One region of the Castellaniella sp. UC4447_H14 genome, then DNA from elsewhere that is predicted to be linked to it. Evidence: predicted binding sites of a transcription regulator. Region 1 holds the regulator's gene; the other holds the start of a gene.

Region 1 (7,411 bases):
GAGAGCTGACTGGCCTGGAGTCCCTTCGCAAGCAGCCGTGTACGGAGCGCTTCGATGGACGCGCTCAACCGCTGTGCGGATTGGGGAGCGGCAAGCCGCATGACGAGATGGTCGCCGGCCAGACTCAGGCGTGCCTGGATGTTGCCAAGCGTCGGCAGGCTGAGCGTCAACTGGGTAGCCCAGTGGTTATCTTCGAAATCCCGGTGGCCCGAGTCGCCGGCGTCCCGGCGCCTGACCTCCCAATGCATTGCGGCACCTGGCCACGCCTCGCCCTGCCAGGCGAAGCCCTGATTGGCCAGCACGTCGAGCTGCTGGCGCACCAACCCTTGCGCCTGGCCGTCGATGCCTGGAACGGCGGCTGATGTGGCGAGGGAAGGGCCGGGGAGAGGATTGCTCGCCTGCTGGGGAAGGTTGGTCCCCTGATGTGCGGCGCTCGTCTCGACGGACGGCAATGCTCCCGGAGAGGCGTTTCCCGGGTTGGAGGAGGCCGCCTGGTCTGAGCGCTGCGCTGTTTGCGCGGACTGGGGCGCGATCTGCCCCTGGGGCTCCTGGCGTAGCGCCCGGGGCGTCGATTGACCAGCCGCGAGTTGTGCCAGGTGCGATTCGTAGAAAAGGCCGCTGGTCTGTACCGATTGCATCAGGGCTGTGGCCAGCCGGGCGACCAGGGCACCGGGCTGATTCAAAACCGCGGCAAGCGGCCCCCCGGCCGGGCCAGCGCCCGCTGTCTGGATCGGGTTTCCTGTGGCTGGGGAACCCGCGGGAGGAGAGCCCGTACCGGATGAACCGGCGGGGCTGGAAGCCGTGCCGGAGGCCGGTTCGGCGGTTGGGCTGGCACCGGCCGCGGACGGAGACTGCGGCGATCCGGGCAGCAGTGGCGCCTGGGCCCGGATCGCCGGCTCAGCCTCTGGGTAGGCATTGAGCAAGGCGAGGATGATGCGGGCGGCATAGCCCAGCGTAGTGGGAGCCGATTGGGTGACGCTATGGAGTGTGGTGGCGCGCCCCAGAAGGTTGTCCAGCTGCATTTCCCGCGTTGCCTTGCCCACGGCCGCGCGCTGTTGATCCTGGGTTGCCGCCTGGTCCACTGCCTCGCGGGTGCTGCGCTGGGGAGGGTTTTGTAGAGCGCCGGGGTTTTCCGGATTGCCCGGTTGGGGGACGGCCAGCGGGCCGGCGCCGTTGGCGAGGCTGGCCTGCTGCCCCAGCGATGTCCCCAGCGCCGCGTCGAGCCGCTGGACCAGCAGCGTGCTGAGGTTCGAGGGCGCACCGATGCTCATGACCTACCCTGGCCGGACACTGGAATAGTAGGCCTGCAGAACGCTGCGCTGGCGCTTGAACGAGCCCAGCAGATGACTGAGCCGATCCAGTTCCGGCGACACCAGTTGCCGGATGTGGGCATCGTTATCCAGGATGCAGGTCAGAAGCTCACGCCGGGCGTTCTTCTGATCGTCGTCCAGCGGCCCCAGGGCCCTGAGGTGTTCGACGGCATCCTGGTATTGTCCGCCGAGGGCGACCAGGTCGTCCCATTGCTGACTCCGTGCCTTGTCGAGCATTTCGGCCGACAGCGTCGCGATCGTGCGGTAGTGCTGCAAAAGTGTGGTGTGCGGCGAAACCAATTGCGCTCTTCCTGAATCAGGGGGTGGCGGCCGGCAGGCCGAATTGCGGGTCGGCCGCGATGTGCCAGGCTTCCGCGAGATTGCTCAGCAGCGCTTCAGCCGCATCGAGCTTGGCTTCGTCTTGGTGCAGGTTGGCCTGCATCAGATCACGGACGACAAGTTCGTAGGCGGCAATCAGATGGCGGGCCACTTCCCCGCCCCGTTCCGTGTCCACGCTGGCTTTCAGGCCCGATTCGACGATATCGATAGCCTTGGACAACGCCTTGCCTCGTTCGGCGACATTGCCGTTGCGCAGGTGGTGGCGGGCCTGTGCCAGCGCCGTCTGGGCACCGCGAAACAGTAGCGAAATGAGGCGCTCCGGGGAGGCGCCCATGACCTCGGTTTCGAGGCCGATATTGGCGTAAGACCCGGTGGCCCGGGCGGCGCGTGAACGAGGTGCGTAGGTCATCGGCACAGCTTACTTCGAGTTTTTGGTTCCGTTCAGCGCGGTGAGCTGCTGAGTCAGGTAGCTGCTCAGCGAATTCATCTGAGTCACCATGCTGTCCAGTTGGGTGAATTGAGTCCGGTAGGTGGCCATGCGCTGATCGATCAGGCTGGAGGTGGCGTCGTACTGTTTCTTGATGTCGGCGATGGTCTTGTTCAGGCCGTCGGTGGTGGTCGAGAAGATGCCGCCGCTGCGAGTGAAGGTGTCGGCCGCCGCCCCGACGCGCGTCCCTATGCCTGTGCTGCCGGTCAGCAGTGATTTTACGCCGTTCATGTTGCCGGACAGCGCCTTGTCGAGTTTGGTCTGGTCGACCTTCAATTGGCCCGAGGTCGGATCCGTCGTGATTCCGATGGATGCGAGCGTGGTACCGGTCGTGGAATCGATGGCACCGGTGAGCGCGCCCTGCATGCGGGTCTGCACCGAGCGCGCCACGGAGTCTCCCGTCAGGACGGAAGAGGTCTGGCTGTCCACATCGAATGCCGTGAGCGACTTCATCGTGCTCTGCAGCGTGTTGTAGGCCGAGACGAAATCGGTGATGGCCTTTTTGGCCACGCTGTTGTCGCGGGACAATGTCAGGCTGGTTGCGGTGGTGGTGATCTTGTTCAGCGAAAGCGTCACGCCGTCGATGACGTTGTCCACCGTGTTGGTATGGCTGGTGATGGCAATGCCGTTGACCGAGAGCGTGGCGTCCTGAGCCGCCTGGACCTGTATGGCGGGGTTGCTGCTGGTGGAGCCCGACGCGTCCGTGGTGATGGAGGTGCCCAGGAAGGCCTGCAGATCGGCGTTGCCGGCGACGCTGATCTCGCCGACGGCCTCCTGTGTGCCGGTGGCGCGGCTGGTGAGCAAAAGGCGGTAGGGGCTGGCGCCGCCATCGTTCACGATGGTGGCATTCACGCCAATGTCGGTCTTGGCGTTGATGGCCTTCACCAACCCGTTGAGCGATGTGTCGCCTCCGGTGAGGTCCAGTGTGTGGGTCTTTCCGTCGGCTGTCGTGATGCTCAGCGTACCGTCGGTACCGATCGCAGTGGTGCGGTCGCCGCGCCCATCGAAGACCAGCGTCTGGGACGTGGCGAGCTGGTCGACCTGGATGGCGTATTGACCGGGGATCGCCGTGGTAGTCGTCGTGGCTGAAATGGCGTCCGAAGCGGTTGCCGAGGTGATCGCGCCGTAGCTATCGGACTTGGCGACCACCTGCGCCGCTACCTGGAAAGCCGACACAGCCGCCTGCAGCTTCCCGTATGCCGACAGCTTGGCCTGGGCCGCGGTCTGGCGACTCTGGATGGCCTGCAGCGCCAGATTTTCGTTGTTCTGCAGGCTGGTGAGCAGACTGTCGAGCGGCAGTCCGGACATGCCCAGGGATTGTATGGTTGGCATCGGCGGTTCTCTGTGTGGTGGCGTCTGGCAAGTGTGTCAGGCTCGGGTGTCCACCCCGGACCCCTGAAGCGTGACGATCATTTTGGCGGCCTGGAGGACCGCCTCGGACGGGATGGTGCGGAGCACTTTTCCGGTCGAGGTGTCGACGATGGATATCACGAGGCGCTGCGCGTCCTTGTCCATGTCGAAACGCATCCCGGTGGACCAGGCTTTCAGGTTCTCGTTGACCGACTCCAGCGCCTTTTCCAGGGAAGATTTCGGGGCCCCCGGATATTGGGGGATGTCCCGATTATCCAGACCGAGGCCCGCCTGAGACGAATGATCCTGCAAAGCACCCTGTGCGGGCACGGCGGGTGGCGTGGGCTGGGGCTGCGTGCCGGGTCGGTCCAGAAGCGGCGACGCCTGGCCGAGGCCGACGGACGTCAGTGAACTGCCGATGGGTTGAATCATGCGCGAACCTCTGTGAATTTGCTCGTTCTCGATCGGACGGGCGCATCGTGCCCGCACCCAGGTCTATGCCTCTCGCCCAGCCATAACGGCCGACGGGTGTAAAACTTTAGTGGGGAGCCGCGTCTATTCTTGAACATTATCCGGGTCGAGCGGGATGCCAGTCGGTGAAAATCGTGGGGGAACCCGCGTCTGCTCCCCGGAATGCAGAGGCGCGCATGGTGCATACTGACGGCGTCTCTCCTGTATCACGGATCGCGCGATGCCTCTGTCCGAGGACCAGCTCATTGGACAATATGCACCTCTGGTGCGCCGCCAGGCGCTGGCGCTGATTGGCAAATTGCCAGCCAGCGTGGAGCTGGACGACTTGATGCAAGCCGGCATGATGGGGCTGCTGGACGCGGTGCGCCGATATCAGGAGCGCGCCGATGCGCAGTTCGAGACATACGCCGTCACGCGTATTCGCGGCGCCATGCTGGACGAGTTGCGCAGTCAGGACTGGCTGCCGCGCAGCGTGCGAGCCAAGGCGCGCAGCATCGAAGCCAGCATCCGAACGCTCAATCACAGGCTGATGCGTCCGGCGACCGAATCCGAAATTGCCGAAGACATGGGTCTGGATCTGGCGGCTTACCAAACCCTGCTCGAAGAAGCGCGCGGCGTCCAGATCCTGATGTATGAGGATCTTGCCCAGCACCGCGAAGAGGGCGGGGCCGAGTCCGTCATCGACGGCATGGCCGCCGATGCGTCGTCGAATCCGCTGGACTGGCTCATGCGCGACAGCTTGCGGGCCGCATTGATCCGCGCCATCGAGAGCCTGCCGGAACGCGAGAAGCTCTTGCTCTCGCTGCAGTTCGAACAGGACCTCAACCAGAAGGAGGTGGCGGCCGTGCTGCAAGTCACCGAAGGTCGTGTCTCCCAGCTGCGCTCCCAGGCCATTGCCCGCATCCGAACCTGGCTGGCGGAGCATTCGTGGGCAGCAGAGGGCAGCGCGGGCAACTACGAACACCTGATGTAGCGCCGGCATCCGGCCGGAAAGCGGTTTGCTGGTCTTAAAAGATCTATTTAGAATGCATCTTAACCGGCAAACGCCGCCGCGCTTTCGCTGAAGAGGAAATCTCGTCATGAATATCGATCGTTTCAAGGACCATCACGTCAAAATCATTGTCGGCATCGAGACCTTGCGCTCGCTGGCGCACAAGGGGATCGTGGACCATGCGGTGGACATCGCCAACGAACTCAAGGCACTGTCCCAGGTGGTGACCCAGCACCTGGCGATCGAAGATCGCATCCTGTACCCGTCGGTGGAACGCAGCGGCGACCCGCGCATGGCGGTGATGAGCCGAACCTATCAGGGCGACATGAAGGGGATCGCGACCGCTTTCATCAGTTTTGCGCGCCGCTGGACCAATGCCACCCGGTTGACTCGCCAGCCCGAGGCCTTTCGTGAGGAGGCCAACACGGTGTTGAAAGATGTCTATCAGCGCATGGTGCGCGAGAATCGGGAGTTCTATCCCGCCATCGAAGCCATGATTGAAGAAGCCGCCACGGCTTGAAGCGCGGTGCGTCGAAGGCGGCGAGAGGGACTTGGCCGCCGGCGGACCCGCCTTTGGGCCTGCCGGCCCGCGTCTGTGACGCAGAAAGCCATTCTATAATGCCCCGTTGGTATTTCCCCTGTTGCGAATCCCAGAATGAAAACCGCCGAAATTCGTCAAAAGTTTCTGTCTTTTTTTGAATCCCAGGGGCACCAGATCGTGCCGTCGTCGCCGCTGGTGCCGGCCAACGACCCCACGCTGCTGTTCACCAACGCGGGCATGGTGCAGTTCAAGGACGTGTTCACCGGCAAGGACACGCGCGCCTATCGCCGCGCGACCACCGCGCAGCGTTGTGTGCGCGCGGGCGGCAAGCATAACGACCTTGAAAACGTCGGGTATACCGCCAGGCACCATACTTTCTTCGAAATGCTGGGCAACTTCAGCTTCGGCGATTATTTCAAGCGCGATGCCATCGTTTTCGCCTGGACCTTGCTGACCGAGGTCTTCGGGCTGCCAAAGGAAAAGCTCTGGGTCACGGTCTACCAGGACGACGACGAGGCCTACGAGATCTGGGAAGGGACCGTGGGTGTGCCGGCCGAGCGTATCATCCGCATCGGCGACAACAAGGGCGCCCGCTATGCCTCCGACAACTTCTGGCAGATGGCCGATACGGGGCCATGTGGCCCGTGTTCCGAAATTTTTTACGACCACGGTGCTGACATCTGGGGCGGGCCTCCGGGATCGCCGGAAGAAGACGGTGATCGCTACATCGAGATCTGGAATCTGGTGTTCATGCAGTTCGAGCGCGACGCCCAGGGCGTGATGCATCCGCTGCCCAAGCCCTGCGTGGACACCGGCATGGGGCTGGAGCGCATTGCCGCAGTGCTGCAGCATGTGCATTCCAACTACGACATCGACCTGTTTCAGCATCTGATCCGTGCGGCAGCGCGCGAGACCGGCGTACAGGACCTGTCCGACAATTCCCTGAAGGTCATTGCGGATCACATCCGTGCCTGCAGCTTCCTAGTGGTCGACGGTGTGATCCCGGGCAACGAAGGACGGGGTTATGTGCTGCGCCGCATCATCCGCCGAGCCCTGCGCCATGGTCACAAACTGGGTCAGAAGGGGGTATTTTTCTACCGCCTGGTGGCCGATGTGGTCGACCAGATGGGGGCGGCCTACCCGGAACTCGCCGCGCAGCAATCGCGCGTGGAACAGGTGCTGCGCCAGGAAGAAGAGCGTTTCGGCGAGACGCTGGAAAACGGCATGCGCATTCTGGAGTCGTCCCTGGCTGCGTTGCCGGCGGGGCAGCCTCTGGGCGGTCAGACGCTTTTCACGCTCTACGACACCTACGGCTTCCCGGTGGACCTGACCGCCGATATCTGCCGCGAGCGCAACATCCAGGTCGATCTCGAAGGCTTCGAACGGTCGATGGCCCGGCAGCGCGAGCAGGCGCGTGCGGCGGGCAAATTCAAGGCGGCGGCCGGGCTGGATTATGAGGGCGTACAGACGCGGTTCGATGGCTACGAACGCCTGGACGGCTCGGCGGCCGTGACGGCGTTGTACGTCGATGGCACTTCGGTACCTGCGGTCGTCCAGGGCCAGGATGCGGTGGTGGTGCTGGATGCGACGCCGTTCTACGCCGAGTCGGGGGGGCAGGTGGGCGATACCGGCGTGCTGGCAAGCGCGGCGGCGCGGTTCCAGGTCGCCGATACGCACAAGATTCAGAGCCATGTATTCGGCCACCACGGCACCTTGGTCGAGGGAACCCTGTCGGTGGGCGATACGCTGGACGCGAGGGTCGATGCCCAGCGGCGCGCCGACACCATGCGGAATCACTCGGCCACGCACCTCATGCACAAGGCTTTGCGCCAGGTGCTGGGAGACCATGTGCGTCAGCGTGGCTCGCTGGTCGATCCGGAGAAGACCCGCTTCGACTTTGCGCATGATGCCCCCCTGACGCC
Region 2 (7,411 bases), 280 kb from region 1:
TGGGGCGCACGCGTGAGACCACGATATCCACAATGGCCGCGCCAATCGTCGTGAACCGCATGCCTGTTCCACCCGAAGTCTTATGATCCGCTCACAGTAACGGCCCGAGCGGCATCGGCGCAAGCGACTGCACACAATTCGGGTTAACCCGCACCACACCACGTTACACTGGAAGCCTTCATCTCTTGTCGACCCGCCGACTGCCGCCCGTCCATGTCCCCACCCGCTCCTCCGCCCGCCTTGTCAGTTCCACTGCGTCCGGCCGCCCGCGCCGGGTGGGTGATCTTCGCACTGGCGATCGGGGCCTTTGCCATCGGGACGACGGAATTCGCCACCATGAGCCTGTTGCCGTACTTCGCGCAGGACCTGGGCATAGACGCGCCCACGGCCGGCCACGTCATCAGCGCCTATGCACTGGGGGTGGTCGTCGGAGCGCCGCTGCTGACCGTCCTGGCCGCACGCGTGGCGCGGCGCACGCTGCTCATCGCGCTGATGGGTCTCTTTGCGCTCTTCAACGGACTGTGCGCGTTCGCTCCCAGCTATCATGCGTTGCTGGTGCTGCGGTTCCTGAGCGGCTTGCCCCACGGTGCGTACTTCGGCATCGCCTCACTGGTGGCCGTCTCGCTGGTGCCGCACTCGCGGCGCAACCAGGCGGTCGGGCGCATGTTCCTGGGCCTGACGGTGGCGACCATCATCGGTGTCCCCTTCGCCAACTGGCTGGGGCATGCGCTCTCGTGGCGCTGGGGCTTTGGCCTGGTGAGCCTCTCGGGGCTCACCACCATGGGGCTGGTGGCGTGGCTCGCGCCGCGCACGCCGCCGGCCCCGGGTGCCAGCCCCTGGCGCGAACTGGGCGCCCTGAAGCACCTGCAGGTCTGGCTGACGCTGGCCACCGGCGCCGTGGGCTTCGGCGGCCTGTTCGCGGTCTACACCTATCTGGCCGACGTCCTGCTGCAGGTTACGCACGTCTCCCCCGATACCCTCCCCCTGGTGCTGGCCGTCTTCGGCATCGGGCTTACGCTGGGGAACATCCTGGTGCCGTGGCTCGCGGACAGGGCGCTCATGCCCACGGCGGGGGGCCTGCTCCTCTGGAGCGCCGCCACGACAGCCCTGTTTCCGCTGACCGCGGGGAACGTCTGGGCGCTATCGATCAACGTATTCTTCATCGCTTTTGCCGGCGCGCTGGGAACCATCCTGCAAACACGGCTCATGGACGTGGCCCAGCACGCCCAGGGACTGGCCGCGGCGCTGAACCATTCGGCGTTCAATTTCGCCAACGCGCTGGGCCCACTGTTGGGCGGTATGGCGATCGCCGGCGGCTACGGCTGGACGTCGCCCGGGCTGGTCGGCAGCGCCCTGGCGCTGGCGGGCTTTGCGATCCTGATGATGTCGGTCGCCGTGGACCGGATTCGGCGACAGGCGCCCGCAGGCGCCTGAGGGCGGGACACAGATCCCGCGTCCGAGCCAAGCCACCCACACCTGCGGGCTACAAGCAGCCGGTCGGGACCGCCTTCAGCCTATCTTGTCTTGTGTGCGGGTTTCGAAGTCGGAAGCGGCATGGCGCTCGCGAAGCTGTTCGGCCGGTTCGCCCGAGGTGCGGTTCACCATTCGCCCGCGCCGCACGGCGGGACGGTCGCCGATGATGTTCGCCCAGCGCTGTACATGGGGATAATCCTGGACCGACAGGAATTCGGCCGCGCCATAGACGCGATTGAGCACCACGCCCCCATACCACGGCCAGATCGCGATATCCGCAATGGTGTATTCGTCACCGGCGATGAACGGATGATCGGCCAGGCGCCGGTTCAGCACGTCCAGTTCGCGTTTGACTTCCATCGCGAAGCGGTCGATCGCATATTCGATCTTGAACGGCGCGTAGTTATAGAAGTGTCCGAAACCCCCGCCCAGATACGGCGCGCTGCCGACCTGCCAGAACAGCCAGGACAGGCACTCCGTGCGTCCCGGCAGGTCTTTGGGCAGGAAAGCCCCGAACTTCTCCGCCAGGTAGAGGAGGATGGAACCCGATTCAAAGATACGAACGGGTTGCGGTCCGCCGCGGTCCACCATGGCGGGGATCTTGGAATTCGGATTCACCCCCACAAAGCCGCTGCCGAATTGATCGCCCTCGCCGATGCGAATCAGCCAGGCGTCATACTCCGCCCCGGCATGGCCCGCCGCCAGCAGCTCCTCGAGCAGAATGGTGACTTTCTGGCCGTTGGGCGTGGCCTGCGAATATAGTTGCAGCGGATGCTTGCCCACCGGCAGCACCTTGTCGTGAGTAGGCCCGGCGATCGGCCGGTTGACGCTGGCAAACCGGCCGCCATTGGGCTTGTCCCAGGTCCAGACTTTAGGCGGTACGTATTGGGCAGGATGGGTCATGTTGCTCCTTCGAACCATGGCGAAAGCCGGCCCGCCGCGCCCGTTTTGCGGCCAGCGCCCAGCCTCCGGATCCGTTCATCGGTCATTCAATAGTGTGGGGGACGTTCGTTGGCCAAAGGCGCCGAGGCGGGATCGGACCCCATGAGCTGCTGCCGGCGAACGTCAGCCAGCTCGCGCGTCAGTGCATCCAGATGCTCCTGCTGCCTGAAGATCGTCCGGTTCAGGTCGTCGAGCAGATCCTCGGCCAGCGCGAGCTTCGATTCCAGCGTCACCAGCCGCGCTTCCAGCGTTGTTGCGTCATGAGTCATGCCGTCAAGCATACCTCAACGGTGCGCGCTGGATTTCGCGCCGAGTCGCCCGACACGCTGCCGGGGCGAACCCGCCTCAGCGAGGTCCAACCGTGCCACGCCGCACCCGCCCCGCCGGGTGCAGCTTCAGCGGGGCTTGGCCGCCGCGCGCCGCTGAAGGGACTTTTGCAGCCACCACAGCAGCCGCACCGCCAGCAATGCCGCAAGAATCCAGGCTGAAACACGGGGCTCCAGATAGTCGTTCTTGCCCGCGCGCATCCAGAAAAAATGCCAGACCGACAGGATCGCCGCCGGGTAGATCAGCCAGTGCAGGCGCGTCCACCAACGGCCCAGCCTGCGCATCCAGCCATGGGTGGAGGTCAGCGCCAGCGGTATCAGGCACAGCACCGCCAGCGCCCCGATGCCGATGAAGGCCCGCTGCCACAGGTCGGTCCACATGGCGGCAGGATCTCCACCCCGGTCCCAGATCGCCCAGGCGATCACGTGCAGCACTGTGTAGAAAAATGCGTAGAGGCCGAGCTTGCGACGGTGCCGCAACAGGCCATTCCAGCCCGTCAGTCGCCGGATGGGCGTCACCATCAGCACGATCAGCAGCAGAATGAGTGCCCAGTCACCCGACGACCACGTCAGGAACAGCGGCGGATTGACCGTCAACTCGTCCGAAAAACCCAGCACAATCCAGCGCAGCAGCGGGAACAGGCCGATCAGATGAATGCACAGCCCGAGCCGCCAGTCCGCACCGCCGCGTCCGCCCGAACCCGGCCGCGCGGCACGCGGTCGTCCGCCCGGCGCCGGGCTGCGGCGAGGAGCCGGTATCGCCCCGTTCATGTCCCGATCGACCACGTGGATCCTTCAGAATCTTCAGACCTTCAGAAATTGCGCCGCAGGTCCATTCCCTTGTACAGCTCCGAGACGGCATCGGCGTACCCGTTGAACGGCTGCGTCGGAAGTCGGGCCGCGAAGAATCCCGAACCAATGCGACGCTCCGTCGCCTGACTCCATCGGGGGTGCGGCACCGCCGGATTCACGTTGGCATAGAAACCATACTCCTGGGGCGCCGCGCGCATCCAGCTCGTTTCCGGCTGCGTGTCCTGCAAATGGATGCGCACCAGCGCCTTGCCCGACTTGAACCCGTATTTCCACGGGATGATGACACGCACCGGGGCACCGTTCTGCGCCGGCAGCTCGCGTCCGTAGACACCGAACGTCAGCAAGGTCAGCGGATGCATGGCCTCGTCCATGCGCAGGCCCTCTGTATAGGGCCAGTCCAGGATGCCTTCACTCACGCCCGGCATGTTCTTGGGCTGCAAGGCGGTGGTGAACACCACGTACTTGGCATCGCCCGTCGGCTCCACGTGCGAGAGCAGGTGCGACAGCGAATAACCGGTCCATGGAATCACCATGGACCAGGCCTCCACGCAGCGCAGGCGATACACGCGCTCCTGCAGCGGCGCGAGTTTGCGCAAATCATCGAGATCCAGTGTCATCGGCTTGCGCACCGCGCCGTCGATCTGCACCGTCCAGGGCTTGAGCTGCATGCGCCCGGCGTACTCCGACGGATCGCCTTTGCCCGTTCCGAATTCGTAGAAATTGTTGTAGGTGGTGATGTCCTTCCAGGTGTTCACCGCCTCGACCGTGGGCCAGCGGGTATCTTTGGTCGCCGGAAGCACCGGCCCCACAGGCCCCGGATCAGCCGCAGCCCGCGTCAGCGCCGGAGCGCCCAGTGCCAGCGGCGCGAGCGCGGCGCCCTGCATGAATCGCCGACGGGCCCGCCACACGGACTCCGGCGTAATGTCCGAGGGCGATAGGCCAATATCCCAAATCCTGCGCATGATGCACCTCCGGTGTCCATGCTACTGCCAGGGGCTTTGCGGGGGAAGCATCCCCACCCTAAAGTTCGCGCCCCCTCCTCCGTTAACGAGGCTGAACAGGAGGTCACTCGGTTTGTCGTCCTGGGCAAAAAGCGCGAGATCCTCGCCATAAACACTTAGGAGTCTTTCATGGCTGTCATCAACACAAACTATTTGTCCCTGGTCGCCCAGGGCAATTTGAACAAATCCCAGTCGGCCCTGGGTACCGCCATCGAGCGCCTGTCCTCCGGCCTGCGCATCAACAGCGCCAAGGACGACGCTGCGGGCCAGGCAATCGCCAACCGCTTCAGCGCAAACATCACGGGCCTGACCCAGGCCTCGCGCAACGCCAACGACGGGATCTCCATCGCGCAAACGACGGAAGGTTCGTTGAACGAAATCAACAACAACCTGCAACGCATCCGCGAACTGTCGGTACAGGCCGCCAACAGCACTAACTCGCCGTCCGACCTGAAGTCCATCCAGGACGAAATCACCCAGCGCCTGGGCGAAATCGACCGCGTGTCGGCGCAGACGCAGTTCAACGGCGTGAAGGTGCTGGCCAAGACGGGAAACCTCTCGATTCAAGTGGGTTCCAACGACAGCGAAACCATCAATATCAACCTGAAAGAGATCACCTCCAAGACCCTGGGGCTGGGCAAGCTCAACATGCAGAGCCAGATGGTCAGCGTGGACGACCAGGGAAAGAGCAACTTCACTTCCGTGGCGAATCCGTTTGCAGCCCAGACGTTCTCGGCTGTAAGCAGCACCTGGATTGCGGCCGCAAGCGCTCGTTGGACCCAATTCGACTATAAGACCAACGGCTCGACCGGCGCTTATAGTGCGTTCGTTGTCGGTAACGACAACCAGCTGTATGCGCAGCACACAACATCTGGAGGTTCCGTCGTCTACTATGCCGCGACATACGACGCCACCAGCGACAAGATCACAGTGAGCGCGGCGGCGGCTACTATTACGAGCACCAGCATCAATACTTCCGCCACACAGTTCTACACGAGCGGAAGCGGCGTCGTGGCCATTGGGCAGGCGACTCTCGCCAAGATTGTCACCACCCCGCCCACGGTCAGTACCGTGTACATGGTCAACAACTCTGCCGGCGTACCGACAAACTACTACGTACAGACGACCAGCGGAACCTATTATCAGGCCTCCCTGAATTACGGCACGGGCAGTCTGACGCTCGACATGACGACGGGCTCCAGCACCGCTCCGACCGGCGGTTCTGCTGGGGTGTCCATCACGGCGACGAGCGTTCTGTCCAGTATCGGTACGGCGGCAGTCATGCTCAATTTCAGCGCCGTGACCTACTCGGGTACGAACACGCTGGTGAAGAACAGCGCGGGCGACTACTACGTCAAGAACGTCAATGGCGGCACCTCCGCTTACTACGCAGCGAATGCGCCTACATCATCGGGCAAGGTGACTGTGGCTTCCGGTACGACCGCACTGGTGCAGAACTGGGATATGTCCGCCGTGAATTCGGCGCTGGGCGGTACAAACACCTTGGTCAAATACAACGGTGCGGGTGCGGCTTCAGGCCAGTACTTCATCCAGCACGTGTCCGGATCGGGCAGCACGGCAACGACGTCGTACTATGCAGCGGCCGCCAATTCCACGACCGGAGTTATCACTCTGACGCCGGACGCCGGCGCTTCTGGTTCGGCTACCCCGACGGCGGTAGTGGTTGATCCGCTGAAAGCCATCGACGCCGCACTGTCCCAAGTGGACCAGATGCGTAGTGGGCTGGGTGCTGTGCAGAACCGGTTCGAATCGACGATCGCCAATCTGGGCAACACCGTCACCAACCTGACGGCCGCTCGTTCCCGCATCCAGGATGCGGACTACGCGACGGAAGTCTCGAACATGACGCGTGCTCAGATCCTGCAACAGGCCGGTACCGCAGTGCTGGCACAAGCCAACCAGGTTCCGCAAACGGTGCTGAGCCTGCTGCGGTAATCGTTCCAGGCGGGGCGGCTCAACAGCAGCGTTGAGCCGCGCCACGCTGTGACGCGCTTTTCGAGCGGCCCCGGCTCCTGTCGGGGCCGCTTTCTTTTGCCGCAAAGCAGGCAATAGCACGCCTCGCAAATGCGGAAACTGGCCCGATAAGCAGCGTCACCTTCTCCCGTCGTGTGGCACCCAAGACCGGCATAATGAAATCCCGGAAAATCAGGAAAGATCAAGATGGCTGAGCTGGTCACTCCAGGAAGCGACGCCTCCAAGGAGCGCTTTCAGTGGTCCTTTCAGGGGCGGATCATGGCGCTGGACAACGGCGCTTCATTCGTTTCCAGTGCTGGCTTCCGAACCTATATGGATCTGGGCAGCTTTGCGGTGGTCGCGCTCGATCCGGGCGGCCGTCTTGCCCAGCGCACAGACCTTCAAGACCTGACCCAGGTTCAGATCGTTGCAGGGTCCACCCTTGGAAACGGGGAAACCGTTACCTTCTTCGCCTGCCTGGACAACGCACTGAGCGGTACGCTCGAACCTCTGCCGGCCAGTCTCGCTTCCACGCGGGGGCCCGGGAATCTCGGCGTGGGCCCGGTGCTGGCGCGGATCCCGATCGGGAGCCAACGGCTCGACGACATCACGAGCGACTCGACCTGCGACTGGCTCATTCTCGACGCGCTCAATGACAACGTGGCCATTCTGGAAAATGCGTCCAGAGCGCTGGCCGACACACTTCTGGTCGAAGTGGACGTTCCCTTTCAACCCGTCCGCGCGGGTCAGTCCGAATTCGGGTCCGTGTGCGGGACAATGACCTACAACGGCTTCCGTTTCTGTTGCTTCCATGGGTTCCGGATGACAAGCCGCTTCCCTACGGATCTCGATCTGGAAAAGACCCGGTCCAGTGAGATGCAG

What was found. The regulator FliA, encoded in region 1, starts transcription of late flagellar genes. The targets are predictions, from matches to a motif close to CTAAAGTTTNNNNNNNNNNNGCCGNTA.
Region 2: a site for FliA is predicted at 4,575-4,601, ahead of ACVCMJ_RS05645 (flagellin N-terminal helical domain-containing protein). Genes of this name have one in related genera too.

What each region holds. Positions count from the first base shown of each region.
Region 1 is NZ_CM129666.1:869,086-876,496, reverse strand. Features, by position in the region: gene ACVCMJ_RS04275 (flagellar hook-length control protein FliK) at 1-1,271, opposite strand, end outside; gene ACVCMJ_RS04270 (flagellar protein FliT) at 1,275-1,610, opposite strand; gene fliS (flagellar export chaperone FliS) at 1,627-2,058, opposite strand; gene fliD (flagellar filament capping protein FliD) at 2,068-3,468, opposite strand; gene ACVCMJ_RS04255 (flagellar protein FlaG) at 3,505-3,918, opposite strand; gene ACVCMJ_RS04250 (RNA polymerase sigma factor FliA) at 4,178-4,930, shown strand; gene ACVCMJ_RS04245 (hemerythrin domain-containing protein) at 5,037-5,468, shown strand; gene alaS (alanine--tRNA ligase) at 5,604-7,411, shown strand, end outside.
Region 2 is NZ_CM129666.1:1,150,757-1,158,167, forward strand. Features, by position in the region: gene ACVCMJ_RS05615 (carbohydrate kinase family protein) at 1-61, opposite strand, end outside; gene ACVCMJ_RS05620 (MFS transporter) at 214-1,434, shown strand; gene yghU (glutathione-dependent disulfide-bond oxidoreductase) at 1,510-2,376, opposite strand; gene ACVCMJ_RS05630 (SlyX family protein) at 2,463-2,684, opposite strand; gene ACVCMJ_RS05635 (sulfite oxidase heme-binding subunit YedZ) at 2,811-3,512, opposite strand; gene msrP (protein-methionine-sulfoxide reductase catalytic subunit MsrP) at 3,554-4,516, opposite strand; gene ACVCMJ_RS05645 (flagellin N-terminal helical domain-containing protein) at 4,685-6,511, shown strand; gene ACVCMJ_RS05650 (hypothetical protein) at 6,737-7,411, shown strand, end outside.